DNA from 2 places in the Halobacillus sp. ABA4_118 genome. Region 2 is predicted to be linked to the other one. Evidence: a T-box and tRNA genes for the amino acid it is inferred to sense, from the RefSeq annotation. Region 2 holds a T-box; the other holds one or more tRNA genes.
What was found. The T-box of region 2 lies ahead of glyQ (glycine--tRNA ligase subunit alpha). A T-box ahead of a tRNA ligase gene usually reads a tRNA of that ligase, here a tRNA-Gly.
Positions count from the first base shown of each region.

Region 1: it has a tRNA-Gly gene. The T-box ahead of glyQ (glycine--tRNA ligase subunit alpha) is inferred to sense a tRNA for this amino acid. The anticodon was not compared.

Region 1 is NZ_JBSWWS010000001.1:221,969-237,567, forward strand. It holds gene ACXAGL_RS01220 (ArgE/DapE family deacylase) at 1-844, opposite strand, end outside; gene ACXAGL_RS01225 (allantoate amidohydrolase) at 872-2,098, opposite strand; gene ACXAGL_RS01230 (sodium:solute symporter family protein) at 2,119-3,711, opposite strand; gene ACXAGL_RS01235 (hypothetical protein) at 3,727-3,906, opposite strand; gene ACXAGL_RS01240 (APC family permease) at 3,934-5,325, opposite strand; gene ACXAGL_RS01245 (NAD-dependent succinate-semialdehyde dehydrogenase) at 5,651-7,045, opposite strand; gene gabT (4-aminobutyrate--2-oxoglutarate transaminase) at 7,067-8,374, opposite strand; gene gabR (MocR-like transcriptional regulator GabR) at 8,487-9,899, shown strand; tRNA gene ACXAGL_RS01260 (tRNA-Arg) at 10,049-10,122, opposite strand; tRNA gene ACXAGL_RS01265 (tRNA-Gly) at 10,136-10,209, opposite strand; gene ACXAGL_RS01270 (metallophosphoesterase) at 10,476-11,000, opposite strand; gene ACXAGL_RS01275 (XTP/dITP diphosphatase) at 11,016-11,609, opposite strand; gene rph (ribonuclease PH) at 11,606-12,367, opposite strand; gene ACXAGL_RS01285 (GerMN domain-containing protein) at 12,494-13,573, opposite strand; gene racE (glutamate racemase) at 13,680-14,498, opposite strand; gene ACXAGL_RS01295 (MarR family winged helix-turn-helix transcriptional regulator) at 14,520-14,954, opposite strand; gene ACXAGL_RS01300 (helix-turn-helix domain-containing protein) at 15,162-15,386, opposite strand; gene ACXAGL_RS01305 (response regulator transcription factor) at 15,482-15,599, opposite strand, start outside.
Region 2 is NZ_JBSWWS010000001.1:78,896-94,494, reverse strand. It holds gene ACXAGL_RS00550 (GatB/YqeY domain-containing protein) at 1-62, shown strand, start outside; gene ACXAGL_RS00545 (NfeD family protein) at 222-1,529, shown strand; gene floA (flotillin-like protein FloA) at 1,544-2,515, shown strand; gene ACXAGL_RS00535 (hypothetical protein) at 2,544-3,077, shown strand; gene yqfC (sporulation protein YqfC) at 3,148-3,441, shown strand; gene yqfD (sporulation protein YqfD) at 3,447-4,628, shown strand; gene ACXAGL_RS00520 (PhoH family protein) at 4,631-5,593, shown strand; gene ybeY (rRNA maturation RNase YbeY) at 5,811-6,278, shown strand; gene ACXAGL_RS00510 (diacylglycerol kinase) at 6,253-6,633, shown strand; gene era (GTPase Era) at 6,706-7,611, shown strand; gene ACXAGL_RS00500 (YqzL family protein) at 7,670-7,861, shown strand; gene recO (DNA repair protein RecO) at 7,880-8,626, shown strand; T-box leader at 8,676-8,847, shown strand; gene glyQ (glycine--tRNA ligase subunit alpha) at 8,910-9,797, shown strand; gene glyS (glycine--tRNA ligase subunit beta) at 9,790-11,874, shown strand; gene ccpN (transcriptional regulator CcpN) at 11,956-12,585, shown strand; gene ACXAGL_RS00475 (pyruvate, water dikinase regulatory protein) at 12,607-13,419, shown strand; gene ACXAGL_RS00470 (DUF188 domain-containing protein) at 13,668-14,129, shown strand; gene dnaG (DNA primase) at 14,167-15,599, shown strand, end outside.

The DNA.
Region 1 (15,599 bases), 140 kb from region 2:
TCGGAACACTGGATGCCCAGTTCCCTCCCTCAATCAGACCAACACTGACGTTGAGTGGATGGGGGTGATGCTCAAAATCGGGATGTTTTGGACGGTTATTAATATGCTCACGGTACTCCATCAGCGATTCCATCAATTTATTCGCTTTCATAATGGCATTTTGAGCACTCTCCGCACGTTCTACGTGGGCACCGGCTCCATTTACTTTCACCCGAACCCATATAACGCCTACTTGTGCCTTAATCAAACGAGATTGGGTGGGCTCAGGGATAAGGGCTCCATCTGCCGTGTACCCCTGATCTAGTAAGGCAAGTGCCCCGTTCCCGGTACATTCTTCTTCGATGACACTCTGAATTTGCAGATTTGCACCGAGTTCAATGCCAGATTCACGGAGTGCTTTAACAGCCATCACAATAGCCGCAAACCCGCCTTTCATATCCAGAATCCCTCTACCGTACATTTTTCCGTCTTTTATTACCGGCGAATATGGCGAAGTTTCCCATTGATCTTCAGGTTCGGCACTTACCACGTCCATATGGCTTTGCAGAATGAGGCTTTTTCCTTTTTTTGGTCCGTTATTTTTCCATTCTCCTACCACTACTGGGCGGTCTTCATAAGACCATTCAGGTTCACCAAAGTTTTCATACTTTCTTAATCGGTCCGGATCGATCATGACCACCTCTGTGTCCAGCCCAATATCCTGTAAGTAGTTGTAAACAAACTGTTGAACACCTTTTTCATTTCCTAATGTACTGGGAAAACTTCCGAGCGTCTTCAAGAACAACTTTTCTTCTTCCCATAGCTCTTCTATTTTATTACGCACAAGCTCGTTACTGGTTTCCATAAATAAGTTCACACCTTACTTTTGTTTTTATTCCTTAGATAATGTAAGGACCGTATGATAGAGCGTATTGGCTCCGCTCACAATATCTCGATCCAGTGTTAATTCGCTGGGCACATGACTCTTGCCGTTTACGCTCGGCACAAAGATCATGGCTGTGGGACCGAGATTGTTGACGTACTTGGCATCATGCCCGGCACCGCTAAGTATTCTTTTTGAAGAATACCCGAGTTCAGTTGCACTGTTCTCTATAACTTCCGTAATATTACTATCAAAATCAATTTTTTCAGTTTCCCACAATTCTGTCATCTCCACGCCCACCTCTCTATCCTCAGAGACACGGCGAATCGTTTTCTTCGTTTCTTCAAAGGCTTCCTTTCGAAGTTTATCATTGGCGCTTCGGATATCTACGGTAAAATGAGCTTCGCCAGGAACACAATTAACCGAATTTGGAGAAACGGAGATCTTACCAACGGTTACGGTAATATCGGTAGTCGCAATATTTTTTTCCAATTGATTCATAATTTCTGCAGCAGCCATCAGCGCATCTTTTCGTAAGTGCATCGGGGTCGGACCGGCATGATCCGCTTCCCCCTTAAGAGTCACTTCCAGCCAATTGATGCCCTGAACCCCTTCCACAACTCCAATCTGTTTGTCTTCATCTTCAAGAATGGGGCCCTGTTCAATATGTAGCTCGAGAAAAAAATGGAAATCACCGAGTCGGTTTCCTGCTTCTCCTTTATATCCGATTCTTTCCAATTCTTCTAAGAAACTAAAGCCATCAGCATCTTTTCTACTATATACATACGCTTGATCAAATACCCCGGCGATCCCACCAGATCCGAGCATAGGAGGTTCAAATCGAGCACCTTCTTCATTTGTGAAATTAACGATTTCCAGAGGTCGTTCGGTTTCTATGCCATTATCATTTAAAGTCTGCACCACTTCCAGAGCCAACAAAACTCCGAGGATGCCATCGAATCGCCCTCCTGCTGGCTGTGTGTCAAGGTGGGATCCCACCACCACAGGAGGGAGGTTATTCTTTCCTGCCCTTCTGGCATACATATTTCCTAAGTCGTCTATCCGTAACATTAATCCTGCTTCTTCACACCATTCTTTATATATATTTCTCATCTCTTGATCTTGATCAGATAGTGCTAGTCGACTTAGACCATTTCCCGGAATCGCCCCTGTTTCTGAACTTTTGGAAAGCATACGGAAGAGTCGTTCTTCATTAATCGTGTTCACGTTTACCATCTCCCTGTCTCAATAGATTATTAGAGTCCGAGTTTTATAAAAAAGTATCCCCATACCACGACGGATATGAATGTAAATAGTACAGAAACAGTAATTAACTGTTTATACTGTTTTTTGATCTTTTGAAGACCGTTCGGCTGCTTCAAAAATTCCTTGATAGTTATCGATGCCATACTTGAACGCTTCATCTCTGTGTAATAATTCAGTTCATGGGCATTCGGCTTCGTTACGAGCCCAGCGCCTATGAGAGATAGTACAGAGACAAGCAGCGCCAGCATCAGTTCGTCCACACCGGTCGGCAGCGTCATAACCCCTGCTCTGATCAGCTCCCCAAAGAGAAGAAACGAAGCAACCCCGGATAACATGCTGATCATAGCGGCTTTACTGTTCATTTTCTTCCATTCAAAAGATGCTACGATAGTCGGCAGCCAGCCAACCGCAAAAATGGATCCTGCATAAATAGAAATCCAGTAAATCGCGGATGGGCGAGCAAGGGCAATCGCGCAGATGACGACCGCTACTATGATTTGACCAATTCTTGCTGCAGTAAGACTTTGTTTTTCATTAAGTTCTTTTTCAAACAGTCTTTCATACAAATCTCTGGATAACGCGAAACCTACCAGGACAAATAATGTAGAAGCTGTGGACATGATTGAAGCCATGAGTGCAGCGAGTCCTACACCTGCCACGGCTGAAGGTGTAAACTCCATAAACCCAACAATCATCGCGTTGTCCGTAGGCGTAATACCTGGTTGCAATACTTGCATACCACCTGCTGCGATAAAGACGGTCAACTGCATGAAAGGTGCGAAAAAGACACCGATGATAGCTGCTTTTAGAATGACGAAATCATTTTTAGCCGGAAATACACGCGATACGAGCGCCGGCATACAGGCAAAGAACATAATCCAAACGAGAAACTGAGAAATTGACCAACCAATCGAGCGATTCTCCGTACCGCCGATCGTCCAGTAATTAGGCATGGTTTCTGATAAACCTTTCATTTGTTCAAACCCAGCCTGTCCAATAATTATCGGAGCAATCACAATGGAGATCGTAAGCATCGTGAAGAACATGAGCGTATCCGTTACGACCACTCCATACATACCGCCAAAGGCTGTAAAGGCAATCAACGCAATTGTAAATAAGACAATGAGTAATTGGAAATTGATACCCGTTATTTCACTTAGTACCAGTCCTGCTCCAATAAACTGAATAACACCGTACCCAACCAAACCTACAATCATTATGATAATAGCAATAATGCTGACCCACTTACTGTTGAATCGCTTATCAAAGAAGTCCGGCATCGTCTTACAACCTAACGCTTTCATTTTTCTTCCCATATAGACGACAGCGACCAGAGTTCCGAGCCAAGCACCAAATGATCCGAGTGTCGCAATAACAAGTGGACCTTCTTTATAAGATTGACCCGCTATCCCGAGCAGCGTTGCAGCACTAAGATACGTGGCTGCAAGCGTACCGACGATGAGAATGGTCGATCCTCTTCCTCCCATGGTATAAAAGTCATCACTATTTTTAACATAACGGCTAATGAAAGCTCCTACAACTACATAAAGCAGTAAGACGAGCGCAAATATCGTAATGGCCATATTGATTCCCCTCTATTATAAATTACTGTTGATTCGTTTTTCTTCCGATTCCGTATACTCTTCCTGATTCTCTTCCTTTTCCATCTCTTTGATAATAGGCAGATATTGCTTTCTGAGAATAGCAATTACAACAACGGATGAAATGACGGTTACCAGCGTTGCGTTAATAAATAAAATTAAAATTTCAACATTCATGGTCTTCCCCCCCCCCTTTTCCATCTTCTATAAAGCCCGCTTTTGTGAAGAATTCATTTTCTTCTGATACGTTCCACGCAACATCTGAATAAAGAAATAAGCGCCAAGTAAAGTCCACCCAGCTACCATGATCCACTCATACGGCCAGATAAGACTTGCTGGCATCCCAGGGAAATATAGAATTATGAACCCTAAACTTAATACGAGAGCTAAGTAGCCAAAGATTGGTGATTTTGCTGCGCGGAATGGTCGCTCCATCTCGGGTTTCTTTTTCCTTAAAACAATAAAAGACAGGGCTACAAAGAAATAGGCAACGACTATTCCTAAGCCGCCAGCATCTACAATCCATACGAGTGCGGACCTACCTAATAGTGGTGCTAGCATAGAAAGAACGCCGATAAATAATATCGAATTTGAAGGTGTATGGTACTTCGGATGCAGATAACCAAACCAGGCGGGCAGCATTCCGGATTTCGCCATCGCATAGAGGACGCGGCTACCTCCAATAATGAAAGAGTTCCAGCTTGTGATAATCCCGGCCACACCGCCAAGGATCAGAATTTGGGCAAAAGTATTTGAATTAAAAAGCGCTCCCATCGCATCTGCAGAAGCGAGTTGTGCATTCGTCAGCTGAGCAGGATTTAATCCTAATCCCACGCCTAAGGCAATCGCAAGATAAAATATGACAGCACTGCTTACAGATACAATTAATAGTGTACCGATTTTCCTGCGAGGGAGATTGGCTTCTTCCGCCACCTGTGGAATCACATCGAATCCAACAAACAAGAAGGGGACCATGACTAACACGGTCATGATACCGCTTGCACCTCCAACGAAGAATGGAGACAGATTCCCTGGGTCTCCAAGGAAGGCAGAGCCAAAAATTAATATGAGTCCTACGGCAATAATCATCAAAGTAAAAACCGTCTGCAGAACTGCTGCCTGCTTTAAACCGATATAATTAATGAACGTAATTATTAAGGCTCCTACTGAACCAATTAACACCCAATTTAAGTGAACATCCCAGCCAGCTATGGTCCACAGATAACCAGCCTGATAATTTGGTAGTAAGTAGTCAATAACAGTCGGTAGAGCAACGGCTTCAAATGTTGCTACGGATACATATCCAAGGGTGATTGCCCAAGAGGCTACAAAAGAGTACTTGGCTCCTAATGCCTTATGTACGTATTCATGCTCTCCACCCACCTTGGGCATTGCTGAAGCTAGTTCTGCATAGTTTAACCCCACACAGATGACAAGAAAACCGCCAATTACAAAGGCTATAACCGCTCCCAGTGAGCCTGCTTCCGTTATCCAAGTACCAGAGAGTACCACCCATCCCCAACCAAGCATGGCTCCGAGGGCCAGAAATAATAAATCAAAGTTTGATAGGACTTTCTTTAATTTTTGTTCTTCCATGGAAAAGGTCCTCCTAGGTTTGTGTTACAAATTTCTCTTTTCTTAATAAAAGAAACTTTCTGATCGTTACATTCAATCACATATTGTATAACTCACAAATTACAACGATTACGTGGAAGCTATGTATTGTCTTGTTTGCTAAATATTCAGTAAATTAAAGCAGAAATTATAGATGGTTCATTGCTAATAGCCTCGTAAATCCCTTGTACCTTTGGGAAGTGGACAAGCACTAGTAGAATCGCACTTGCCGCACCACCCATGAATACTAAAGTTTTCAAACTACTTGGTTTTGAACAAGAAATAACTTTTTCAACAACTAAAAAAACTATTCAATGCCTCCGATAGAAAGATACTTCGTTTCAATGTAAGGTTCGATCCCCTCAGGACCGCCCTCACGTCCAATGCCACTCTCTTTCATACCACCGAACGGTGCATGCGCTGCAGATGGTGCTCCATCGTTCCAGCCGAGGATTCCGAACTTCAGATGCTCCTGGTAGTAAATACCGGTTCGGTAATCATTGGTGAAGAAGTAAGCGGCGAGCCCGAACGGTGTATTGTTGGCAATGTTGACCGCTTCTTCATTCTCACGGAAAGTTGTCAGTGGAATTACGGGACCAAACGTTTCCTCCTGCATGATGTCCATGCCTTCCCCGACGTTTTCGAGTACAGTAGGATGAACAAAATAATAGCCTTTTTCATCATCTTTATCGTATTGATGACCATAAAGAACCTTCGCACCCTTATCCACTGCATCTTCAATCTGCGTATGGATCTTTTCATAACCATCCGCATTAATAACCGGCCCAACATCCGTTTCTTCATGAAGACCATTTCCGACCTTAAGCTCTTTGATGCGAGCGGTAAGTTTCTCTGAAAACTCATCCGCTATGGATTCATGGACGAGCACTCGATTCGCGCAGATGCATGTCTGCCCGGCGTTCCGAAATTTCGAAGCAAGCGTCTGCTCGACAGCGAAATCGATATCGGCATCTTTTGCCAAGATAAGCGGCGCATGACCTCCTAGTTCCATGGATACGTGCTTCATGGTTGCCGCACTGTTTTCCATTAGTAACTTGCCTACTGGCGTAGAACCGGTAAAGGTTATCTTACGTACGAGTGGACTATCTGTGAAAATCGGCCCAACATCTGCTCCGTATCCATTCACGTATTGAACCACATTTTTTGGAATCCCAACCTCATGGGCTAATTGCACCAATCTGATCGTCGTAAGCGGCGTTTCTTCGGCGGGTTTAACCACGAACGTGCAGCCCGCGGCTAAGGCAGGTGCAGCTTTTCTCGTCATCATAGCGGCAGGGAAGTTCCATGGGGTGATGGCAGCCACAAGACCGACAGGCTCTTTAGTTACAACAATGCGTTTGGATTCAGTGTTAGAAGGAATCGTTCGGCCGTAGATTCGTTTCGCTTCTTCCGCATACCAATCGATATAACTTGCCGCATAGGCGACTTCTCCACGTGATTCTTTAAGCGGCTTTCCACTTTCAAGCGTCATTACTTCCGCCAGCTGTTCCGTTTCTTCTTTAATTTTCTCAGACCATTCTTTCAAAAGACGTGAACGCTCATGAGCATTCACCTTTGACCATGATTTGAATGCCTCATCTCCCTCTCTTAAGGCCGTTTCAATTTCGGAAGCTGAGGTCACATCTACCTCTTTCAAGATATCCCCGGTTGCCGGGTTTTTTACTTGGATCGTATTCCCCATAAAGCCTCCTCCTCTCTTCGATTAGTCTGCCGCTTCGTCAAAAGCCTGTCCTAAAATCGTCATTCCTTCATTCAATTCCTCATCCGTGATTACAAGCGGTGTCAGAAAACGAACGACATTTCCTTTTACCCCAGCAGAAAGAAGCAGCAGTCCATTATTGTTGGCATAGGATGTGATTGCACCCGTTTTTGCTTTGTCCGGGTTCCCTTCCGCATCAACAATTTCTACCGCAACCATCGCGCCAAGTCTGCGGATATCGCCAAGATAATCGTGGCGGGCTTTCAACTCTTCTAATTTATCTTCCAGTGTAGCACCAATGTGTTCAGCTTTATCGCTTAGGTTTTCCTCTTCCATAACCTCAATGACAGCAAGAGCCGCTTCACAGGCGACCGGATTCCCGGCATAGGTCCCACCAAGTTCCCCTGGAGAGGAAGCGTCCATGATTTCTGCTTTTCCGACTACCGCACTTAACGGCATACCTGCTGCAAGGGATTTCGACAGCGTCATAACATCCGGCTCAATATCGAAATGTTCACTTGCAAATAACCGTCCTGTTCGTGCAAAACCCGTCTGGATTTCATCAGCCACAAAAACAATGCCGTGCTCGCTACAGAAGTCTCTTACTTCCTGCACAAAGCGTTTTGGAGGAATAATGAAACCGCCTTCACCTTGGACCGGCTCCATTACGACACATGCTACCGTTTCCGGTGCGACCGCGGTGACGAAATACTCCTTAAAGCGCATGATACTGTAGTCAATATATTCCTCATCGGTCATCTGTTCGGGTTTATTGGCCATATAAGGATATGGAGCCTGGTAAATCTCCGGCGTATAAGGTCCGAAGTTATATTTATAAGGCTTCACCTTGCTGGTCATACCCATCGTTAGATTCGTACGTCCGTGGAATGCGCGTTCAAAGGAAACAACAGCCTGTCGTTTCGTATATTTCCTGGCTACTTTGACCGCATTTTCTACAGCCTCGGCCCCGGAATTAAATAGCATAGCCATTTTATCGAATGAACCAGGCGTAATCGTGCACAACTTTTCAGCCAGATTGATGTAGCTGTCATACATAATCACATTAAAGCCTGGATGAAGGTAGCGGTCCGCCTGATTCTTGACGGCTTCCGTCACTTTTGGATGCGTATGCCCTACATTAAGCGTACCGATGGCTCCAGCAAAGTCAATCCATTCACGGCCTTCATTATCGAATACTCTTGCTCCTCTAGCATAGTCGGCTATATTGGTATTCCCATTCCCTATTCCTTTTGGTATGTATTTCTTTCTTTTCCTCTGCAAATCATCTTTATTCAATGTTTTATTGGTCACTGCTGATCCCTCCCCTAAATTTTATAGATAATTATGACAATTTTCTGGTACAATTAAAAGTACCAGATTTTAAATAATAATGGGACCAGATACATAGTAGGAGGAGCTATTTGTGTTTTTCCATATTGAAAAAGGAGCCGAACAACCTGCCATTTACAAACAGATTTATACGCACTTAAGAGACCTGATCCTCGACGACCGTCTCAGCAAAAAGAAGCTTCCATCGAAACGGAGACTGGCCCAGGATCTGGAGGTCAGTCTTAATTCCGTAGCCCACGCCTACGAGCAATTACTAGCGGAAGGTTATATATACAGTGCAGAACGCAAAGGGTATTTTGTAGAAGATATTACAAGTTACATTAAAAGAAACAAAGAAGACGTTCCTTTCCCAGAGGGTTTGAGAGAGGACTGTACTAAAGATGGATTTCATCCCAAGGTTACATTTTCTCATATTGCCACCGATGCGGAGCATTTCCCTTTTAAGAAATGGAGGAAGTACCAGCAGAAAGTCATGGAGCATCATCGAACCCAACTCGCCCTCCTTCCACATCCTCAAGGGCCATATGAACTCCGCGAATCAATCGCAACGATGATTGCTCTCACCAGGGGCGTTCGGTGCCGGCCCGAACAAATTGTCATCGGATCCGGAACCCAGCCACTAATTCATAAATTAATGTCTTTACAGGCAAAAGATACACAAGTGGCTGTCGAAAATCCTGGGTACCAGCGGTTTTATAATCTACTTAAAAATATGGGTTTCCCGGTAACTCCAGCGACTTTGGACCGACAGGGTATCTCAATTCAGGACCTTTTGGATAGCGATCCTCAATGGGTTTTTGTAACTCCCTCCCACCAGTTTCCTACTGGGACAATCATGCCTATAAATAGAAGAATAGAGCTTCTAAACTGGGCAGCCGAGTCTCCTGGTCGTTACATTGTGGAAGACGACTATGATAGTGAATTTAAATATGGAACGGACCATATCCCTTCCCTTCAGAGTCTCGACCAGAACCAGCAAGTCATCTATACCGGGACCTTTTCGAAAACTCTGCTTCCGAGCCTACGGATCAGCTATATGGTTCTGCCACCCGACTTGTTACAAAGCTACCGGAATGCTTTTGACTATTGGATTGACGGCCCTTCAGGACTCAACTTGTGGACCCTTAAATACTTCATTGATGAAGGGGAATACGGAAGGCACGTTAAGCGGATGAATGCCTATTATAAAGCGAAAAGAGCAGCGCTTATTCGGGAGCTGCGCCAGACGTTTCAAGACAAGATAACAATTCACAACATTCCTGCCGGCCTTCATTTTTTAGTGGATATTGAAACGTCTCTTTCTTATGTTGAGATTGAGGAACGGGCCAGAGAAAACAAAATCGTTCTATATACGATTCGCCGCTTTTTCTTACGGGATTATGAGATGACTGAGAAAGGGAAAAAGAAACTAGTTATTGGTTTTGCTAATATGGAAGATAACAAAATAAGGGAGTCTGTAAGGCGCTTATCTTCTCTTTTCTTCTAGCCGTATGAATTCATGAATCTACATCTTATGGATTATAACGTATTTGTAATAAATCATGAAAAAACTCTAACACAAGGCTTTTTATAGACATAAAAAATTTTCCATAAAAAAACCGAAACCTTTGAAAAGGTTTCGGTTTTTTCATTTAGCGTCCCAGGAGAGATTCGAACTCCCGACCCACAGCTTAGAAGGCTGTTGCTCTATCCAGCTGAGCTACTGGGACAAATAAATATGTATGGAGCGGGTGAAGGGAATCGAACCCTCATCATCAGCTTGGAAGGCTGAGGTTTTACCACTAAACTACACCCGCATATGTAAATGTGTTTCAGCTGCGTTTATCTTTCGCAGCATGCCCCTTCCTCTGAAAGCTTCTTAAGGAAGTAAAGTCCGTCGGGGCAACTCGCAGTGGATTCGGTAGAAGTTCAGCTCGTGGCTGAGATTTTACTACTAAACTACCCGCGCATGTAAAGCTATGTATGTGTGTTTCAAAGGATATTTTTTAACGTCCTTTTGAAGCGGACAAGAATTATTATATTAGGGATTCGCTTATATGTCAACAGATTGCAGCAAAGAATTTTAATTCTTTGCTGCTACTGCTGTTTCCATGGAAAGACCGTCGATTTTCTGCCCGTTCACATGGTAATACTGCAGGCGGACGTGATCGAGATCCTCCCACTCCAGAATGGCGTAGGTCGGTTCTTCGCGGTCACGTGGAAGTCTTGCGCTTCCCGGATTAATGAAGAGGGTGTCCTTCACCTTTTCCGCTCCTGCAATATGCGAATGTCCGAAGCAGGCGATTTGGGCTCCAGCCTCTTCCGCTCTGTAGGACAAGGGCATCAGGGTGGATTTCACTTGAAACAAATGCCCGTGCGTAACGAGGAATGTGATGTCTCCGACAGTGAAAACCTGATCGTTTTCCATTTCGGGTTCGAAGTCACAGTTTCCTTTGGCATAATGAAAGCCTTCCAGCTCCTTCGATCCGTAGGAGAGCTCGGAGTCGCCACAGTGGATCATAGCATCCACGTCGCTGTGACGTTCTTTCACTTCCATTACTTCGTCGGTTAGTCCGTGTGTGTCACTGATGATGAGTACTTTCGGCATCCTTCATCCCCACTTTCAGGATTGAGTTTTCAGCCAGTCTTCGATCTGCACGATGGCATGATGACGGTGGCTGATGGCGTTCTTTTCGTCGGACGTGTGCTCAGCCATCGTCCGGCTGGAGCCTTCCGGGATGAACACAGGATCATATCCGAACCCTTGCTCTCCCTGCGGCTCCCCGGCAATTCGGCCTTCACACGTTCCACGCTTCGTAAACGTCGCTTCTCCCGGTCGTGCGACGGCTACGGCACAGACGAAACGGGCGGTCCGTTCTTCTTCGGACACTCCGTTCAGCTCGTTCAGCAGTTTAGCTGTATTTTTTTCGTCATCTTTTTCTATTCCTGCATAGCGGGCGGAATAAACCCCCGGCTCTCCGTTCAGGGCATCGACCTCTAAACCGGAATCATCGGCTACAACAGGGATGTTCAAGGCACGCATCATCGCTTCTGCTTTAATGACGGCATTCTCCTCAAACGTTTTACCGGTTTCTTCAATATCGATGGAAGGGTCATGATCGAGAAGGGAAACGACGGAGATGCCGTATTTGCAAAACATCTCGCGGAACTCTTTGATCTTCCCTTCGTTCTTAGTGGCGATTAATAGTTCCTTCATGCTTTGGCGGCTCCGGCTTTAGCACGAATCACGTCTGCCCACTCTCCGATTGCTTCTTCCTGAAGCTTGATCAGCTCCTGGACACCTTCGTCGGCAAGAGAAAGCATTTTCTGCAGCTGCTGCATCGAGAAGGTTGCTTCTTCTCCTGTTCCCTGAAGCTCTACGAATTCGCCTTTGCCGGTCATGATGACGTTCATGTCTACTTCAGCACGGCTGTCTTCTTCGTAGCAGAGGTCGAGAACTTCTTTGCCGTCCGGCAGTACCCCGACGGAAATCGCCGTCAAGTAATCGGTGATCGGCAGCTCTTTGATGGATTTTTTGTTCACAAGCTTTCCTAGAGCAAGCACGACAGCTACAAAGGCACCTGTAATGGAAGCGGTCCGCGTGCCACCATCGGCCTGGATGACGTCACAGTCGACCCAGATGGTACGTTCTCCGATTTTATCAAGATCGACGACCGCGCGTAGAGAGCGGCCGATCAGGCGCTGGATTTCCATCGTCCGGCCGGATACTTTCCCTTTAGAAGATTCACGGATGTTGCGTGATTCCGTGGCTCTTGGAAGCATGGCATATTCAGCTGTAATCCAGCCTTTGCCCTGACCACGTAAAAAAGGAGGCACTCGGTCCTCAATGCTGGCATTACAGATCACTTTTGTATCTCCAAAGCTGATGAGTACAGATCCCTCCGGGTGTTTCACATAATCGGTTTCTATTGTGACGGTTCTTAATTCATTGACTTCGCGTTGATCATTTCGCATCAATGATGACCTCCTTTTTCTTCATCATTATCCTTGCCCATCTTAACACAAATTACATACGTGCGGGTAGTTATTCATGAACGTAAAAAGCGCTTCAAAAGTGATTCACTTCTGAAGCGCCGGGTTTTACATTTCTTCAGCACCACTGATGTCGGTTCTTGAAACAGGTTCGGCGAGCGGCTCACCCGCTTCATTGATGACCTGCTCCGATCCTTCGACCTGAACTTCGACCGATTCCACATCCTCAAGATCCGTCATGCTCAACACAAGGCTGGCGAGGGCAGCATCAGACAGGGCCGGCTGATCTGATCCTGTCAGGATTTTTTCATTGAAGGAAAGGGCGAGGACGCCGTTCTCCAGCCGGGAGCTGACCATTTCTGCCCCTTCATGGAAGGGGTTGGTCAATGAGCTGCCGAGCTCAGGCCCTTCAAAAAGGGCCTCCACTCTTGCCGCATATTCATCACTGTCTTCAGCGACACGTGTGGTGACAGGAACGTGGTACACCTGCTCCCCGTTCTGGGCAGGGAAGTAGACGGTAACGGCCTTGCTGTTCAGCACATCGCGCTGCACGCCGACGTTATTATTAATCCCGTCCGCCCGGGAGACGCCCTGGGAGATCGGAGTGCCGTCTACAGGCATGACTTCCTGCTCGTGTCCGTTGATCCACAGCTTAATCCGCTTCACGTTGTCAAACTGAGTGAGTGTGTAGGTCATCGCCTGAAGGATTTTCTCTTCATCCTTGGCCTCGTAATTTTTAAAGTCCTCCGACACATCGACGACAAGCGTTCCATTTTCTTCCGTATTCAACCCAAGAATTTCTGTTCCTGCCGGCAGAACGGCTTCAAACCCGTTCGGCAGCAGATTCGTGACCGGCCCATCCTTCACAAGGTATTCCAACGCCTGGGAAGCGACTTCCTGAGAAGCCGGCAGTTCCACAGTCTGTGGGGCGATCATTCCATTGGCATCCATTAAATAAAGCTCACGAGGGACGGTTGCTGTGGATTCCTGTTCTGTCGAATCCTCTGCTTTCTCTCCATCCTCCTCCGGTGCTGAACCATCCTCTTCCGGTGATGTTGTCACAGCTTCATCCGGAGCATCCATTTTCTCCAGCGACTGTTCTCCTTCAAACAGGCATCCGGCAAGCAGCCCCGTGCACATTAGAAGCACCAGGGCCGTCAAAAAGGATTTATAGCTGTATTTTCTCATTCTTTTCCCCCCTGAGATAGATTGTACTACCATGTATACGAGCCCTCGATTGGAATAGACCAGGGTAATTTGGAGGAGAACAGCATATGAAAAAGCTCCGCCTGTTTCAGGCGGAGCTTGATACGTGTTCCAGTTCTACCGATTTCAGGATCTGAATCGGCTCTTCAAACCAGCTGTTGGCGACGAGACGGAATTTCTCCATATCGCCGGTCGTGTAAAATTCATGCCTTGGTGTATGGTCATCGGTTTCCAGTGCTTTGTGATAGGCAAGAATCAGGCTCGCTTCACGGGCTGTTTCCTCACCGGAGCTGATGACCTGGATGTGATCCCCCATCTCGTTCTGGACCAGATCCTTGATGAGCGGATAATGGGTGCAGCCGAGGATCAATGTATCAATATGATTCATGTCCTTCAATGGCTGCAGCGTTCGGGAAACGATTCCTTCCGCTTTCGGACCGGATAATATCCCCTCTTCGACCATCGGGACAAACGGGGGACAGGCCAGGTCGTTCACCCGGATATCCTGATCAATGGAAGCAAGCGCCTGCGGATAGGCTTTGCTTTCAATAGTCCCTTCTGTACCAATGACGCCGATCCGTTTGTTCTGACTCACCTTGATGGCGGCACGCGCCCCCGGATCAATAACCCCGATGACCGGGATATCCAGTTCTTCCTGCAGCTCAGCCAGCGTATAAGCCGTCGCTGTGTTACAGGCGACAACGAGCATTTTTATATTTTTGCCAAGCAGATAGTTGACCATCTGCCATGTGAATGCCCGCACTTCTTCCTCTGAACGCGGACCGTACGGGCACCGCTTCGTGTCCCCAAGATAGATAAAGGTTTCCTTTGGTAACTGCCTCATCAACTCTCTCGCTACGGTCAGTCCCCCGACGCCAGAATCAATGACTCCGATTGCCTGTTTCACTCTGCATCCCTCTTTTATGGCTTAATGTTCTTCTTCATCGATTTCAATCATGTTCTCATGAAGGACGTGGAGCAGACGGTTCAGCGTTTCCACATCTTCTTCCGGAACATTTCTCAACACGTTTTCCAGGTAGTTCTGTCGTTTTTCGATCACTTCGTGAATGATCTTCTGTCCTTTGCTCAGTACATGGATCCTGACGACCCGGCGGTCCTTCGGGTCCCTGACCCGCTCAACCAGCTCGTTTTTCTCCATACGGTCGACAAGGTCCGTTGTCGTACTGCAGGCCAGGTGTATATGATTGGAGAGTTCCCCGATCGTTAAGTCCCCTTTTTCCATCAGCCACTGCAGCGCTACAAACTGCGGAGCTGTAATCGAGTAATGATTCAGGATAACTCGTCCTCTTTGTTTAATGATCCCGGATATGTAACGAAGTTCCTTCTCTACATCTGCGATCATGGATGTCTGCTGGGTTTCAGCCACATTCAGCACTCCTAACGAAATGACTTGATAAGTATTATTGTGGTCGTTTCTCTCTGAAATTTCAAGGTGAATGTATCCGGTGATACAAAAAACCCTTTCAGGTATGATCATCACCGCGTGACAGACCCTACCTGAAAGGACTCCCTCCAATCCACAGACCAAAGCCTCTGCTGCATCATGGAATTAAAGTTCCAGTTCACCCATACGCAGCAGTTCAACCACTGCCTGGGAACGGCCTTTCACTCCTAGCTTCTGCATGGCATTTGAAATGTGGTTCCGCACAGTTTTCTCCGAAATGAAGAGCTCTTTTGCGATCTCCCTTGTCGTCTTATCCTGTACTAGAAGCTCGAAGACTTCTCGCTCCCGCTTGGTAAGAATTTGTGTTGGCCGATAGCCGTCCTCCTTCACAAGCGTACCCCTCCTTGTTGTTCCTGAGCTTTTCTTGAGGGGAATTATTTAGTCTTTGTATCGTATGAGGGGATTAGCCCCCGTGTGCTACGCATTCATGATTTAGACACAAGCCCGAGTTCCTGGGCTTTGAAAAGGGCTTCGGTCCTGGATCGGACGTTCAGCTTGTTGAAAATTCCGGTGAGCGTGTACTCCACGCTCCGCTGGGACATA
Region 2 (15,599 bases):
AAGTAAAAGGCAGAGCCGATGGTTCACAGGTCAATAAGTTCGTTCTTCAGCAATTATCGTAAATATAAAAGGCCTCTCTGTAGAAAGAGAGGCCTTTTTATTTTTAAACGAAACTTTTTGTTTTGTCATTCGTATAGGAAGTATACGGAGGGGAAGATAAAAGAGGGGGTGATTGTTCGATGACACGTACTTGGCGTTTACGACTCTGGCTGACATTGTTTATGCTTGGAACCGCCGCTTCTTTGGTGCTCAGTTTTGATTTTGCTGCAGCAGAAGGAGAAGGGGAAACGGTTTACGTCATTCCGGTTGAAGATACCGTCGAACGTGGAATGGCCGCTTTTTTGAAGAGGACGACAGGTGAAGCTGAGGAAAATGGTGTCGATCACATTATTTTTGAAGTGGATACACCCGGAGGCCGTGTCGATGCGGCAGGAGAAATTGGAGAAATTTTTCAGGATCTTGATATACCTAACACAGCGTTTGTAACGAGCCGTGCCTACTCGGCGGGTTCCTACATCGCCTTGAACGCCGATAACATATACATGAAGCCGCAGGCGACTATGGGGGCTTCCGGAGTGATCAACTCAGATGGGACAGCGGCTGATAAAAAGGCCCAGTCCGCCTGGATTTCCTCCATGGCTGCTGCAGCAGAGACGAATGGAAGAGATCCACTTTACGCCCGTGCCATGGCCGATGCAGCCATCGACCTTCCGGATTACGGGGCTCCTGAGGGCGAGTTCCTTACCCTTGGGCCGGGGGAAGCGGAAGAAGTCGGCTATGCAGAAGGAATTGTCGAAGACCGGAACGAATTATTAAATGAGCTTTCTTTATCCGGAGCGGAAGTGGTGGAGCAGAACCCGACATTGTCAGAAAACGCAGCCCGTTTTCTAACAGATCCCGTTGTCATACCGATATTATTATCAGTGGCCAGTCTCGGCCTTGTGGTGGAGCTTTACTCACCAGGGTTCGGCATCCCGGGAACGATGGGCGTTACAGCTCTTGTGCTGTTTTTCTATGGTCATATTGTTGCTGGTCTTGCCGGCTATGAGGCCATCATCTTACTCGTGCTGGGGATCGGTCTTATTGTTGCCGAATTCTTTCTGCCGGGTGGGATAGCCGGTATTGCCGGGGTTGCGGCCGTCGTCTTTTCCTTGATGCTTTCTTCAGCGGATATGGGACATATGGCGATGAGCATTGGTATTGCACTTCTGGTAACTGTAATAGTATCTGTCATCCTGTTTAAGACGATGGGGCTTGAACGTGGCTTTTTCCGGCACATCATTCTGAATGATTCTACCTCATCCGAGCAGGGATATGTTTCATCGGTCAACCGTCTGGATCTGATTGGTCTTGAAGGGACAGCCGTGACACCGCTGCGGCCGTCGGGAACGGCTGAATTTGACGGCGAACGGCTGGACGTCGTTACCGAAGGTGTCTTTATCGGAGTGAATCAGAAAGTGAAAATCATGAAAACCGAAGGATCACGAATCGTGGTCCGTGAACTGAAAAAAGAGGAGGAAACAACGTGACATTGCAGGAACTCATGCCGATTATCATTATTGGTATCATTATTATCGTACTGGCTGTGCTCTTCACATTTATCCCGGTCATGCTCTGGATCAGTGCCCTGGCAGCCGGAGTTAAGATCAATATCTTTACGCTTGTTGGAATGAGATTGAGAAGGGTTATTCCCTCCCGGGTCATCAACCCGTTGATTAAAGCCCATAAAGCCGGCGTCAACGTCAATACCAACCAGCTGGAAAGCCACTACCTTGCCGGTGGTAACGTCGACCGTGTGGTCAATGCGCTGATTGCCGCTCAGCGAGCGAATATCGAATTGAGCTTTGAACGCTGCGCTGCGATCGATCTGGCCGGCCGTGACGTTCTGGAAGCCGTACAGATGAGTGTCAATCCGAAGGTGATTGAAACACCATTTATCGCTGGTGTGGCGATGGACGGGATTGAAGTGAAAGCCAAAGCGCGTATCACCGTTCGTGCCAATATCGACCGTCTTGTCGGTGGTGCTGGTGAAGATACCGTCATTGCCCGTGTTGGTGAAGGAATTGTATCGACCATCGGTTCCAGTGAAAATCATAATAAAGTATTGGAAAATCCAGATCGTATTTCTCAAAATGTATTGAGCAAAGGGCTGGATGCAGGAACGGCATTTGAAATTCTCTCCATCGATATTGCTGATATTGATATCGGCAAAAACATCGGTGCGATTCTTCAGACCGACCAGGCAGAAGCGGATAAAAACATCGCCCAGGCGAAAGCAGAAGAACGACGTGCGATGGCTATTGCCCAGGAGCAGGAAATGCGCGCCCGCGTACAGGAAATGCAGGCGAAGGTTGTGGAAGCAGAAGCACAGGTTCCTCAAGCCCTTGCAGAAGCTCTTCGTACCGGAAAAATGGGCGTCATGGATTACATGAACTATCAGAACATCAATGCTGATACGGATATGAGAAATACGCTCGGCCGCACATCAGATGAAGAAGCCGAAGAAGATAAGTAAATCCTCGCTGACTTAAAGGAGCATGCATATGGCAGATCTTATTGAATTGATATTCAGTAATTTTGTCATCGTCGCTGCGATTATCGGTGGTATTATCAGCTGGTTCAGCGGGATGTCAAAAGAAAAGGATCAAAAGCCGGGAGCTCCGAAGAAACAAACGGCGCCCCGTCCTTATCCGAATAAGTCCCAGGGGGAACCGCAGCAGGAAAAAGAGGGTCAGCAAGATAAAGGAGGCCGTCTCCGCGAGTATTATGAAGAAAAACAGAAGCGTCTGGAAGAAATAGCGGAAAAATCAAGGTCTGACGCTTCTGGATACAACAATGGCCGGAGCATAACGGATTCTCCGGTCTATAACGCAGAGAAATCCAGCCCGATGGAGGAAAACCCTCCGGCAGGCCGGAAAGCCTCGACGAAGGCTCCTCCGTTAACGACGGACGGCCCTCTGGTAGAGCAGGCGCGGAAGTGGGATAAGAAAAAACTGGCCGAAGGAATTGTAATGGCTGAAATTCTTGGACCCCCGCGTGCGCACAAGCCGCATCGCTCGCATCCCCGAAAAAGATAGACGAACGCCCGAATTGTAGTGATACAATTCGGGCGTTTTTCGTATAAATGAAAAGAAGGGGGGGCGTTGTATGCCAAAATGGCAGCAGCAGATTAGAACATGGATCGGCCGTTACTTTGACCTTCCGGCTGATGTGATGCTGGATTTACCACGAATTACTACGATCGGCTCCATACATGTCTACATAGAAAATCATACAGGCCTCCTGCATTTTTCAGAGGAAGAAGTAAGGATTCAATACAAAAAGGGCCAGGTCCGGATTGTTGGCAGAGACCTCGGAGTGAAAATGATGCTGAAAGAAGAACTCCTCCTGGAAGGGGAGTTGAAATCTGTCGAGTTTTTTCCTGATTCCAAAGGAGGATGAGTCTTATGGGAAACCAGCGGGGATTTGTTGAGGGTGTGTTAACCATCGAGGCTTCCGGTCCACTGCTGGAACCTTTTTTACAGGCGTGCACGCGGCGCGGGTGCAGGGTGACCAGTCTGAGGCGCCTGGATGAAACGACGGTCCGCTTCTCCATCCGGCTCAAGGACTGGAAAATCCTCCGATCGCTCCGGAGAAAATACAAGTGCCGCCTGACCATCAAGGAAGGGAAGGGCGTTCCTTTTTTATACAAGCTCATGCGGAGGCGGCTCTCCGTGGCGGCCGCTTTTCTGGCTGCGCTCGTTCTCATCTTTCTGGCGGCGAATACATTGTGGTCGATCAAGGTGGAGGGGTTGACGCCTGAATTAGAGGCAGCGGTTGAAAAGAAGCTGAACAGTTATGGAGTATCCCCGGGACGGTTGACCATCGGCATGAAGGATCCAAACGATATCCAGCAGATGCTGTTGGAGGATATTCCGGATCTGTTATGGATCGGGGTGAAAAAACAAGGGACAAGCTACCAGTTGTACGGTGTGAAAAAGACCAGGCATGATACGAATCAGGATAACCAGCCTTCCAATCTCGTCGCATCCAAGAAAGGGATGATCGTTCAGACCTTTATAAAAAAAGGCCGGCCGCTTGTGTCTGTCTATGATGTCGTAAAGAAAGGACAGGTCCTCGCCACAGGTGAACTTGTCGAAGAAGGGGATACGTTTGTCCACACAGAGGGGGATGTCACAGCAGAGACATGGTATCGGGTGGAGCAGGAGCTTCCCCTTCAGCAGATCGTTACACTCACTGACGGCACTGTAGAAACCGAGTATCACTTGAAAATTGGAGGCTGGTCTGTTCCGGTATGGGGGTGGTGGCGCGGAACGGATGGAAGCTACAGAGACGAAAACGTAACCACAGACTGGAGAATTTTTTCTTATTCCCTCCCTTTGAACATGAAGCGCGTAGACCATTTTTCCATTGATACAGATGCGATGGAATTATCCCGCAAGGAAATCGAGAAAATAGGACGGAAGGCTGCGGGACAGAGCCTGCTGCAGGAGCTTGAACCGGGAGCGGAAATCAAAGATGAAAAAGTTTTGCACCTTAGTGAGGAGCATGGTAAAGTAAAATTAATCCTATTGTACAAAGTTTATGAAAACATTGCAGAGACCAAGTATATTAGTCAAGGAGATTGAGTATGCCGGAAGAGTTGAAAACAATGGACATCCAATTGGATAATACAACAGAAACTCTGGCCCTGTTCGGGACAGAGGACCGTAATTTAAAGCAAATTGAAGAACAGCTGCAGGTGACGATCATCTCCCGCGGCGGTCAGGTCCGGGTGTCCGGACAGGCGGAACATGTTCAATTAGTTGAGGATATTCTTCTGAGTGTCCTTGCTCTGATCCGTAAAGGACTGTCCGTGACAGAGCGTGACATTGTCTACGCCGTGGAACTGGCAAAAAAAGGGAAAATCAATCAGTTTGAAGCGTTGTTTGAAGACGAAATCACGAAAAACTCTAAAGGTAAGTCCATCCGGGTAAAAACTCTCGGTCAGCGGAATTATATTGCTGCTATTAAAAATCATGATCTTGTATTCGGAATCGGCCCGGCCGGAACCGGAAAAACATACTTAGCTGTCATTATGGCCGTCAATGCCCTGAAAAATGGAGACGTAAAAAAGATCATTTTGACACGGCCTGCCGTTGAAGCCGGGGAAAGCCTTGGTTTCCTGCCCGGGGATTTGAAGGAAAAAGTGGATCCTTATCTACGGCCGCTGTATGATTCTCTTCATGACGTTTTCGGAGCAGAACACACAGCAAGACTGATTGACCGGGGGACGATCGAGATCGCCCCGCTTGCCTATATGAGGGGCCGGACCCTGGATGATGCGTTTGCCATTCTGGATGAAGCGCAGAACACCACCCCTGAACAAATGAAAATGTTCCTGACCCGGCTTGGCTTTGGATCGAAGATGATCATCACCGGGGATATTACCCAGGTCGACCTGCCAAAAGGCGTAAAGTCAGGGCTGCGTGTAGCTGAAGAGACGCTTGGGTATGTCAAAGGTGCATCGTTCATTAAGCTTGATCAGTCGGACGTTGTACGTCACCCGCTTGTACAGAGAATCATTGACGCATATGAAGGCGACAAACAATAAGACCCTCCCCGGGTCTTATTTCTTTTTGTGTCCGCTTACCATGAACCATTTGCCTTGGAGCATGACACCCTATATGATAGGGGGAGAGGGGAGCTTTTCACTTGGAAAAGCGGTCTTATGGCCGGAAAGAAAAGGCCCATAATAACAACACCCTGCAGCAGACGCAGTTACTATGGATGAGGCTGAATAAGCCCTTAAATAAGGAGGAAGACAAGTGATCACGATTGATTTTCATGATGAAACGAACTCTGTAGACGAAGCTTTTGTTGATATGATCCAGCGCATTCTTGAATTTGCAGGTGGACGGGAAGGCATTACTGGAGATGCTGAAGTATCGGTAAGCTTTGTTGACAATAAAGAAATTCAGGAACTCAACCGCAACTACCGCCAGAAGGATGAGCCGACAGACGTCATTTCCTTTGCCATGCAGGAGACAGGGGAAGGCGAAGTGGACATCCTGGATGAGAACCTTCCAATGATGCTCGGTGATATCGTCATCTCTGTGGACAAGGCCAAGGAGCAGGCGGAGGATTATCATCACTCTCTGGAAAGGGAATTCGGTTTCCTTGCTCTTCACGGGTTCCTCCATCTGCTGGGATATGATCATCTGAATGAAGAGGATGAAAAGAAGATGTTCACCCGCCAGGAGGACATTCTCCGTGAATTCGGGCTCCAGCGATCCTAAGAAAAAAGGAATAGGATTTGCCTATGCATGGAGAGGCATCAAACTGGTCTGGACATCGGAGCGGAATTTCCGCATTCATACCGCGGCTGCCATTCTGGCCTTAACAGCAGGCGGAATCCTGCGGTTATCCTTGGTGGAATGGGCTGTTCTTACGGTGACAATCGCTCTGGTCCTGACATTAGAGATGGTTAATTCCGCTATTGAAAAACTGCTGGACCACCTGCATCCGGACCGTCACCCGGCCGTGGGAGCTGTCAAGGACGTGGCGGCAGGTGCGGTACTTACGGCTGCCGGTGGATCTGTGGTCGTAGGTGTTTTCCTGTTCGGGCCGAAGCTCCTTGCTTTATTCATGTAACGGTAGACCTTACGGGATGTTATAATAGAATATAGAAGAACCTAAAGGTTAGATTTTATTGGAGGAACATGTATGACAGAGAATTTCAAATCAGGCTTCATTACGATTGTGGGCCGTCCGAACGTTGGTAAATCCACGTTCATGAACCGCGTAATTGGTGAGAAAATTGCCATCATGAGTGATAAGCCCCAGACAACGAGAAACAAAATCCAGGGTGTCTACACCGATGAAGAATCCCAGATGGTCTTTATCGACACCCCTGGTATTCATAAACCAAAGCACAAACTCGGCGATTTTATGGTGAACACAGCTGAAAATACGCTCAATGAAGTGGATGCCGTCCTGTTTATGATCAATGCAGAAGAAGGATACGGGCGCGGGGATCAGTTCATTATCGATCGTCTCCAACGCGTGAACCAGCCTGTCTTCCTGATCATTAACAAAATCGACCGGGTGCACCCGGACAAGCTGCTGCCGTTGATTGAGCAGTACAAGGACATGTATGATTTTGAAGAAATCATACCGATCTCCGCTCTCGAAGGTAACAACGTCAACCATCTGCTCGGGGTTTTAAAAAGCCATCTGCCGGAAGGTCCGCAGTTTTATCCGGAAGACCAGATTACCGATCACCCGGAGCGGTTTGTCATCAGTGAATTTATCCGTGAAAAGGTGCTTCACCTGACGCGGGAGGAAATTCCGCACTCGATTGCTGTAGTCATCGAAGGGATAAAGCCCAGGGAAGATGCTCCCGGCGTTTATATCCAGGCGGCGATCATCGTGGAACGTAAATCTCAAAAAGGGATCATTATTGGGAAGCAGGGCAGCATGCTGAAGGAAGTCGGCAAGAGAGCCCGTAAGGATATTGAATCCCTGCTCGGCAGTAAAGTGTATCTTGAACTGTGGGTGAAAGTACAGAAAGACTGGCGGAACAAGCAGATTCAACTCAGCGATTTCGGTTACAGGGACGACGAATACTAAAGGTTGGAAAAAATTAAGCCTTATAGATCAGGCCGGGGAAAGCAAGATAAGAATGTAAATGGTATCAGCGAATAAAAGAAAGGCGGTGTTTCTTGTGCTCGACAACCTTTCATGGAACGTTTTCAGGCAGACGGGAAGTGTGGAAACTTACTTGATGATGAAAGAATTTGAGTCGCAGGATCAACAACAGTCTCAGGAACCATTTGCTTCCTCCCCTGATCCCCTGACAACGAATGACCAAAATTCGTAAACGGAGCAGGTGATACACTTGATGGACAAAGTGGAAGGCCTTGTGATCCGTACTAATAATTATGGGGAAACACATAAGATAGTCACGATGATGACAAGGGAGAAAGGGAAAATAGGTGTCATGGCCAGAGGCGCTAAGAAGCCGAAGAGCCGGATGGCATCTGTATCCCAGCCGTTTATTCACGGAATGTATCTCATACAGTCAGGATCCGGACTTGGATCTATGAGCCAGGGGGAAATGTTATCCTCCCTCCGTTCCATCCGCGAGGATATTGTCAAAACAGCCTATGCTTCCTACATTGCAGAGCTGACCGACAAGCTCATAGAAGAAAAACAACCGGATCCTTTTCTTTTTGAACAGCTTCTGCAGACGATGGTGTGGATGAATGAAGATAAAGATCCGAACATCCTCACTATGATGTATGAATTGAAGCTTTTTAAAAAGGCCGGATTTGCGCCGGTGGTTGATCACTGCCTGAACTGCGGCAGTACAGAAGGTCCGTATTCCTTTTCCATGTCCGAAGGCGGTCTTCTCTGCTACCGCTGCAAGCATATCGATCCCGGAGCCTACGGCCTGCCGGATCCGCTTCCAAAGCTGCTGCGTGTATTTTTACATATTGATGTAAAACGACTCGGACAGATTACCATGAAGGAAGAAAATAAAAAGCTGCTCCGTCAGCTGATGGATGAATACTATGACCGTTACGGCGGATATTTTATCAAATCCAAAAAGTTTTTGAAGCAGCTTGATTTATTTTCTGAGTGAGGTTTGACAGCATCCTTGCAACTAGAGTATGATTCTAATATCAAATATACGTACTGCAGTGAAAGAGAGGAGTAGCTGAACCCCGTTCTCCACAAGCGAGCCTGAGCCGGTGAAAGTCAGGCGGGAACCATTCAGTGAAGGCGCTCTGGAGCAGTTTTTTAAAGTGGCTTTTCTACATAGAAGAGCAATTAGGGTGGAACCGCGGAAATCCCGTCCCTATGTCTGATTCAGGCATAGGGGCGGGATTTTCTTTATCCGCTCACTATTAGGAGGAGGAAAAGACTTGAATATTCAAGATATGATTTTAACCCTGCAGAATCACTGGTCCAGCCAGGGGTGTCTGCTCATGCAGGCTTATGATACGGAAAAAGGGGCAGGAACGATGTCTCCGATGACCCTGCTTCGAAGCCTTGGTCCGGAACCTTGGAACGTAGCTTATGTAGAACCGTCCCGTCGTCCGGCTGATGGACGCTATGGCCAGAACCCAAACCGTTTGTACCAGCACCATCAGTTCCAGGTCATCATGAAACCATCCCCGGATAACATCCAGGAGCTGTATTTAGAATCCCTGCGTGCCCTTGGCATCGATCCGTTGAAGCATGATATCCGCTTCGTTGAAGATAACTGGGAAAACCCGACACTTGGAGCCGCCGGCCTTGGATGGGAAGTATGGTTGGACGGTATGGAAATCACTCAATTCACGTACTTCCAGCAGATCGGTGGATTGGAAGCGAAGCCGGTTTCAGCGGAAATCACGTACGGACTTGAGCGTCTGGCGTCCTATATCCAGGATAAGGAAAACGTATTTGAACTGGAGTGGACCAATGGCGTGACAGTTGGAGATATCTTCACACAGCCGGAATACGAACATTCCGTTTATACGTTCGAAGCGTCTGATGAAAAGATGCTCTTTGATTTGTTTGGGACCTATGAGAAAGAAGCGGAACGCATCATGGAAGAGGGACTCGTGTTCCCGGCGTATGATTACGTGCTGAAGTGTTCGCATACGTTCAATCTCCTGGACGCTAAGGGCGTCATCAGTGTCACAGAGAGGACGGGGTACATTTCACGGGTCCGGAACCTTGCCCGTAAAATTGCGAAAACCTATGTAGAAGAAAGGGAACGCCTCGGATTCCCAATGTTGAAGAAAGAAGGTGGAGCAGATGAGTAAGACTGTATTATTTGAGCTCGGCCTGGAGGAGCTTCCTGCCCGTTTTATTAATGATGCTCTTGCCCAGTTGAAAGATAAGACAGAGAAGTGGCTGACAGATAACCGGATTCCTTTTGGTGATATTCACGGCTTTGCCACACCGAGAAGACTGGCTGTCCAAATCACAGAAGTTGCTGATAAGCAGCCGGACGTCGAGGAAGAGGCGAAAGGCCCTGCTAAAAAGATTGCCTTGGATGAAGAAGGGAACTGGTCGAAGGCTGCCATTGGATTTACGAAAGGGCAGGGCAGAGACGTTGATGATATTTACTTCAAGGAAATCAAGGGTACAGAATATGTGCACGTGCGTAAGTTCATTGAAGGAAAGGAAACAGCCGCTCTGCTTGAGCAGTTTGGAGAGGTTTTTCTTTCTCTGAATTTTCCAAAGAATATGCGCTGGGGAGCCCGTGACCTCCGTTTTGCCCGCCCGATCCGCTGGATGGTGGCTTTATTCGGGGAGCAGGTGATTCCTTTCCAGATTGAGAACGTTCATACAGACCGCCGGACATTCGGTCATCGTTTCCTTGGATCAGAAACAACCATCACGAGTGCGGATCACTACGAACAGACGCTTTCTGATCAATACGTGATGGCCTCCGTGGAAAAGCGTCAGGACCAAATTGTAACCCAGCTTAAACAGCTGGAAGAGAAACAGAGCTGGAAGCTTATGATAGATGAGGAGCTTCTCGAAGAAGTGACCCATCTGGTGGAATATCCAGCTGTTTTCAGCGGCGCATTCTCAGAGGAATTCCTGGAGGTGCCTGAAGAAGCATTGATTACATCCATGAAAGAGCACCAGCGTTATTTCCCTGTCCGCTCCCATGATAACAAGCTGCTGCCATATTTCGTCGGTGTGCGTAATGGCGACGACCAGAACATTGATATCGTAGCCCGAGGAAACGAAAAGGTGTTGAAAGCACGCTTGAAAGATGCGCAGTTCTTTTATGAGGAAGATCAGAAGGGAAGCATCGATGAGAAGATGGAGAAGCTTTCCCGTATGGTTTATCAGGAGGAACTTGGGACGCTTGCGGATAAGGTTCAGCGGATAACAGCCATTACTGGCAAACTGAGTGAATGGCTCCACCTGAGTAAAGAAGAAAAACAAAAAGCTACCCGTGCTGCGGAAATCTGCAAATTTGACCTTGTCACCCAGATGGTCGATGAATTCACTGAACTTCAAGGAGTGATGGGGGAGAAGTATGCCCGTCTGTTTGGCGAAGATGAGGAAGTGGCTGTAGCTGTCAATGAACACTATATGCCTCGGCAGGCCAATGGTGAAGTTCCGGCATCTACAATCGGATCCATTGTAAGCATCGCAGATAAGCTCGATACGATCGTCGGCAGTGTATCTATTGGTCGTGTACCAACAGGATCCCAGGATCCATACGGGTTGAGAAGACAGGCCCTCGGTATTCTTCAAACCCTGAACAGCCGTGGCTGGTCCGTGTCCGTCGAGAAACTGATCGATCTTGTTCATCAGTTCTATATCGAGCTTGAACTCCCTACGAGATCGGAAGAAGAAGTTCACAACGATCTTCATGAATTTTTCCGTGTCCGTGCGGCCTACCTGCTTCGTGAAAAACAAGTGGATCCCGATGTGGTGGAAGCTGTTCTCGCCCAGGGGATCGGTCATTTCCCTGTTGCAGGAAGAAAAGCAGAACTCCTGGTTGAAAAGCGGAATGAACCTTCTTTCAAACCTGTCCAGGAGGCCCTCGGCCGCGTATTAAATTTAGCGAAAAAAGCCGATGCAGACGCGGTGAATCCGGATCTATTTGAGAACAAAGAAGAGCAGCAGCTTTACGATGTTTTCCAAACGGTCCATGAATCGTACAGCCGTCAGATGTCTGAAGGCCTTGTCGAAGAGGCACTGGAGACCTTGTCCGAACTGGCAGACTCCATTCACGCCTTCTTTGATGCGGTCATGGTCATGGCAGAGGATGAAAGAGTCAAAGCCAACCGACTCGGCCTGTTGAAGCAGATTTCTGAAGACATTTATCAGTATGCCGATCTGACACGAATCGAGTGGAAACAACAGTTCTAAGCACCCTTCTTTTACCCATTCAGGAAAATGAGGTATAATGAAGAATAGTATGTCACATTCAGCGTTCAGGGTGGTGAGAACTTGGAATTATCAAACCGGCAGGAGCAGATTATTCAAATTGTGAAGGATAATGGACCGATTACCGGAGAGAACATCGCAGAAAGACTGGAATTAACACGGGCGACTCTGCGTCCGGATCTTGCTATATTAACCATGGCAGGCTATCTGGATGCGCGGCCGCGGGTGGGGTATTTTTTCACGGGGAAAACAGGTTCTGAACTTTTCACGGAAAAACTGAAAAAGTTCAAAGTGAGGGAATACCAGTCCCTCCCGATTGTTGTAGAGGAAGACGTATCGGCGTATGATGCGATCTGTGCGATGTTTCTTGAAGATGTCGGAACATTGTTTGTCACGAACCATAAATCCCATCTTGTCGGCGTCCTTTCCAGAAAGGACCTGCTGAGGGCAAGCATAGGATCGAAGGACTTAACGTCCATCCCGGTCCATATCATTATGACGCGGATGCCGAATATTACGATATGTGAACCTGAGGATCTCCTTTTGGACGCCGCCCAGCAGTTAATAGAAAAACAGATCGACGGACTGCCGGTCGTGAATCCTGCAGAGGATGGGCTTGAGGTCGTTGGAAGGTTAACGAAAACGAATATAACCAAAGCCCTTGTAGAACTTGCACGCGATCAGCATATTTGATTCAGGATTAGGAGGGGCAGTATGGAGAAACCATTAATTTATGTACTATCCGATTCCGTAGGGGAGACCGCTGAGCTTGTTACCAAGGCTTGTTTGAGTCAGTTTGATGACGGACCTTTTGATCTTCAGCGCATCCCTTATGTAGAAGATAAAGGGACAATTAACGAAGCTGTTCTTCAAGCGAAAGAGCACGATGCCATGATCGGCTTTACCCTTGTCGTTCCTGAGTACAGGATTCACCTGAAACAGGAAGCCGAAAAACACGGAGTCCGCTGTGTTGATATCATGGGGCCGATGATGGAAGCGATGGAAAGTCACCTCCAAATACAGCCGAGACTGGAACCCGGCCTCGTCCACAAGCTTGATGAGGATTATTTCAAGCGGGTGGAAGCCATTGAATTCGCTGTCCGGTATGATGATGGCCGTGACCCGCGGGGCATTTCCAAGGCAGATATCGTTTTGATCGGCGTATCCCGAACGTCCAAAACTCCATTGTCCCAGTATCTTGCTCATAAAAGGCTGAAAGTGGCAAACGTCCCGATTGTTCCGGAAGTCCAGCCACCGTCTGAATTGTTCCGGGTGGACCCGGAGAAATGCATCGGCTTGAAAATCAGTGCAGAAAAGCTGAATGATATCCGGAAGGAACGTTTGAAATCCCTGGGACTCGGTGATCAGGCTACATATGCCAACCTTGAACGGATCAGCCAGGAGCTGGAGCATTTCAACAGAATCGTCGATAAAATCGGCTGCCCGGTTATTGATGTCTCTAATAAAGCTGTAGAGGAAACGGCGAATATCATTATGAATAAGCTGAGGAAAGATGCTCAGGAATAATGCAGTATCTCAAAAAGTCGCGCTTTGATTAAGCGCGGCTTTTGTTGGGAAGAATGAAATTAGGTAAAATTAGACATAGCATTCACAGGAGAAATGTATTATAATATTTTTTTGTGGAAAAATCCTGACAGGTCCGGTTTTCATATCTGCAGGATCTTTACTCCTTACGCACATTGTCTATTTTTCAGAAAAATAAAACATTTGCTTTTTAGGAGGATTCTACCGCTTGCTGTAGAAATATTGATACTATGCCAAAAATACATCGAACGGTCTGGGTGGACGCAGACAGCTGTCCCGTTCAGAAGGAAATCGAGGAAATGAGTGCGGACTGCGGCGTGACGGCCAGGTTCATTGCTACGGTTAATCATTTCAGTACAGAAAAGTCACAGACATCGTGGACCTTTGTTGATGATGGTTCCCAGTCTGTAGACCTTTACATTTTGAATGCAGCTGCCAAGGGAGATGTGGTCATTACGCAGGACTTGTCGCTGGCTGTTCTCCTGACCTCTAAAGGGGTTTATGTGATGACGCCGCGAGGAAAACTGATAAAGGAAACCGATGCGGATCACATTATGAACCAGAAGTTTATCCGGCAGCAGACGATGAAGCAGAAGCGTAAATGGAAGGGGCCTTCCGCCTTTACGGACAAGCACAGAGAAGAGTTCCGGGAAACTTTCCAATATTTGTTGTCTGATCATGAAGGAATTTAGCCTTTGGAAGAGAATAATTGATTAGTATGGTGATCATATGGCTGGACACATTCCAGAAGAAAAAGTAGATGAGATTCGGAAATCAGCCGACATTGTGGAAGTGATCGGCGATTATGTTGACCTCAAAAAGCAGGGGAGAAACCATTTCGGCCTTTGTCCATTCCATGGGGAAAACACGCCTTCTTTTTCCGTTTCGCAGGATAAGCAGATTTTCCATTGCTTCGGTTGTGGAAAGGGAGGGAATGTCTACACCTTCCTTATGGAAATGGAAGGATACAGTTTTATACAGGCCCTCAAGCAGCTTTCTGAACGCACAGGTGTGGAAATTCCAGAGCAGTTTGCTGAGGAGAACTACACCGGTGCGGATAATCAGGAATCACAGGCGATGCTTGAAGCACACCAGTGGCTGACAAAATTATACCATCATTTGTTAAAGAATTCCAAGGACGGCCGGAAAGCCTATGAATATCTTTTGGACAGAGGTTTTACAGAAGAAACCATCCAGAAGTATCAGCTCGGGTATTCACCGGATGATAAGGATTTCGTCGTCACTTTTCTTGAGAAAAAAGGCTTTCACCCCCAGACGATGGTCAAAGCCGGCCTGCTGAGTGTGAATGATCAGGGGAATTATGCCGACCGCTTTCGCGGAAGGGTCATGTTTCCGCTGCGCAACCACCTGGGAAAGACCGTGGCTTTTGCAGGAAGAGCTCTTGGAGAGCAGCAGCCCAAATACTTGAATAGTCCGGAAACGGAACTCTTTCATAAGGGCCGGCTGCTTTATAACTTCGATCTTGCCCGGTCCTCCATACGTAAGGAAAAAACCGTTGTCCTATTCGAAGGGTTCGGGGATGTTATATCCGCTGCCCAGTCGGGTATCCCTTATGCAGTAGGGACGATGGGGACATCGCTTTCCAGTACACAGGCCAACTTGTTGAAAAAGTATACGGATCAGATCATCGTCTGTTATGACGGTGACCGCGCCGGGATTGAGGCGGCTGTCAAGGCTGCCAGACTGACAAAAAGCATCGGTTGTCAGACGTTTGTGGCCCGCGTGCCCGACGGTCTGGATCCGGATGATTTCATCCAGCGGCATGGCGGGGACCGTTTCAAGAAGGAAGTGCTTGATACCAGCGACACGTACATCTCCTTTATGATGAGTTATCTCCGCAGGGATTATAACCTGCAGGTGGAAGGAGATCGTATCGCCTATATCGAAAAAGTACTACAGGAGATTGCCACTCTGGATCGTGCGGTCGAAAGAGAGCATTACCTGAATGAGATGTCCTCTGAATTTCAGTTATCTCTGGAAACCTTGAAAGAGGAAATCAGTCAGATAAGAAGTCAGCAGGGTGTGAAGGATAATGAGCCAAAGAACCGATATACTAATCCTAAGAGGGAAACATCGGTTCAGAACAAGCTTCTTCCTGCGTTTCATAATGCGGAAAGAAAGCTGATTGCATATATGTTGAA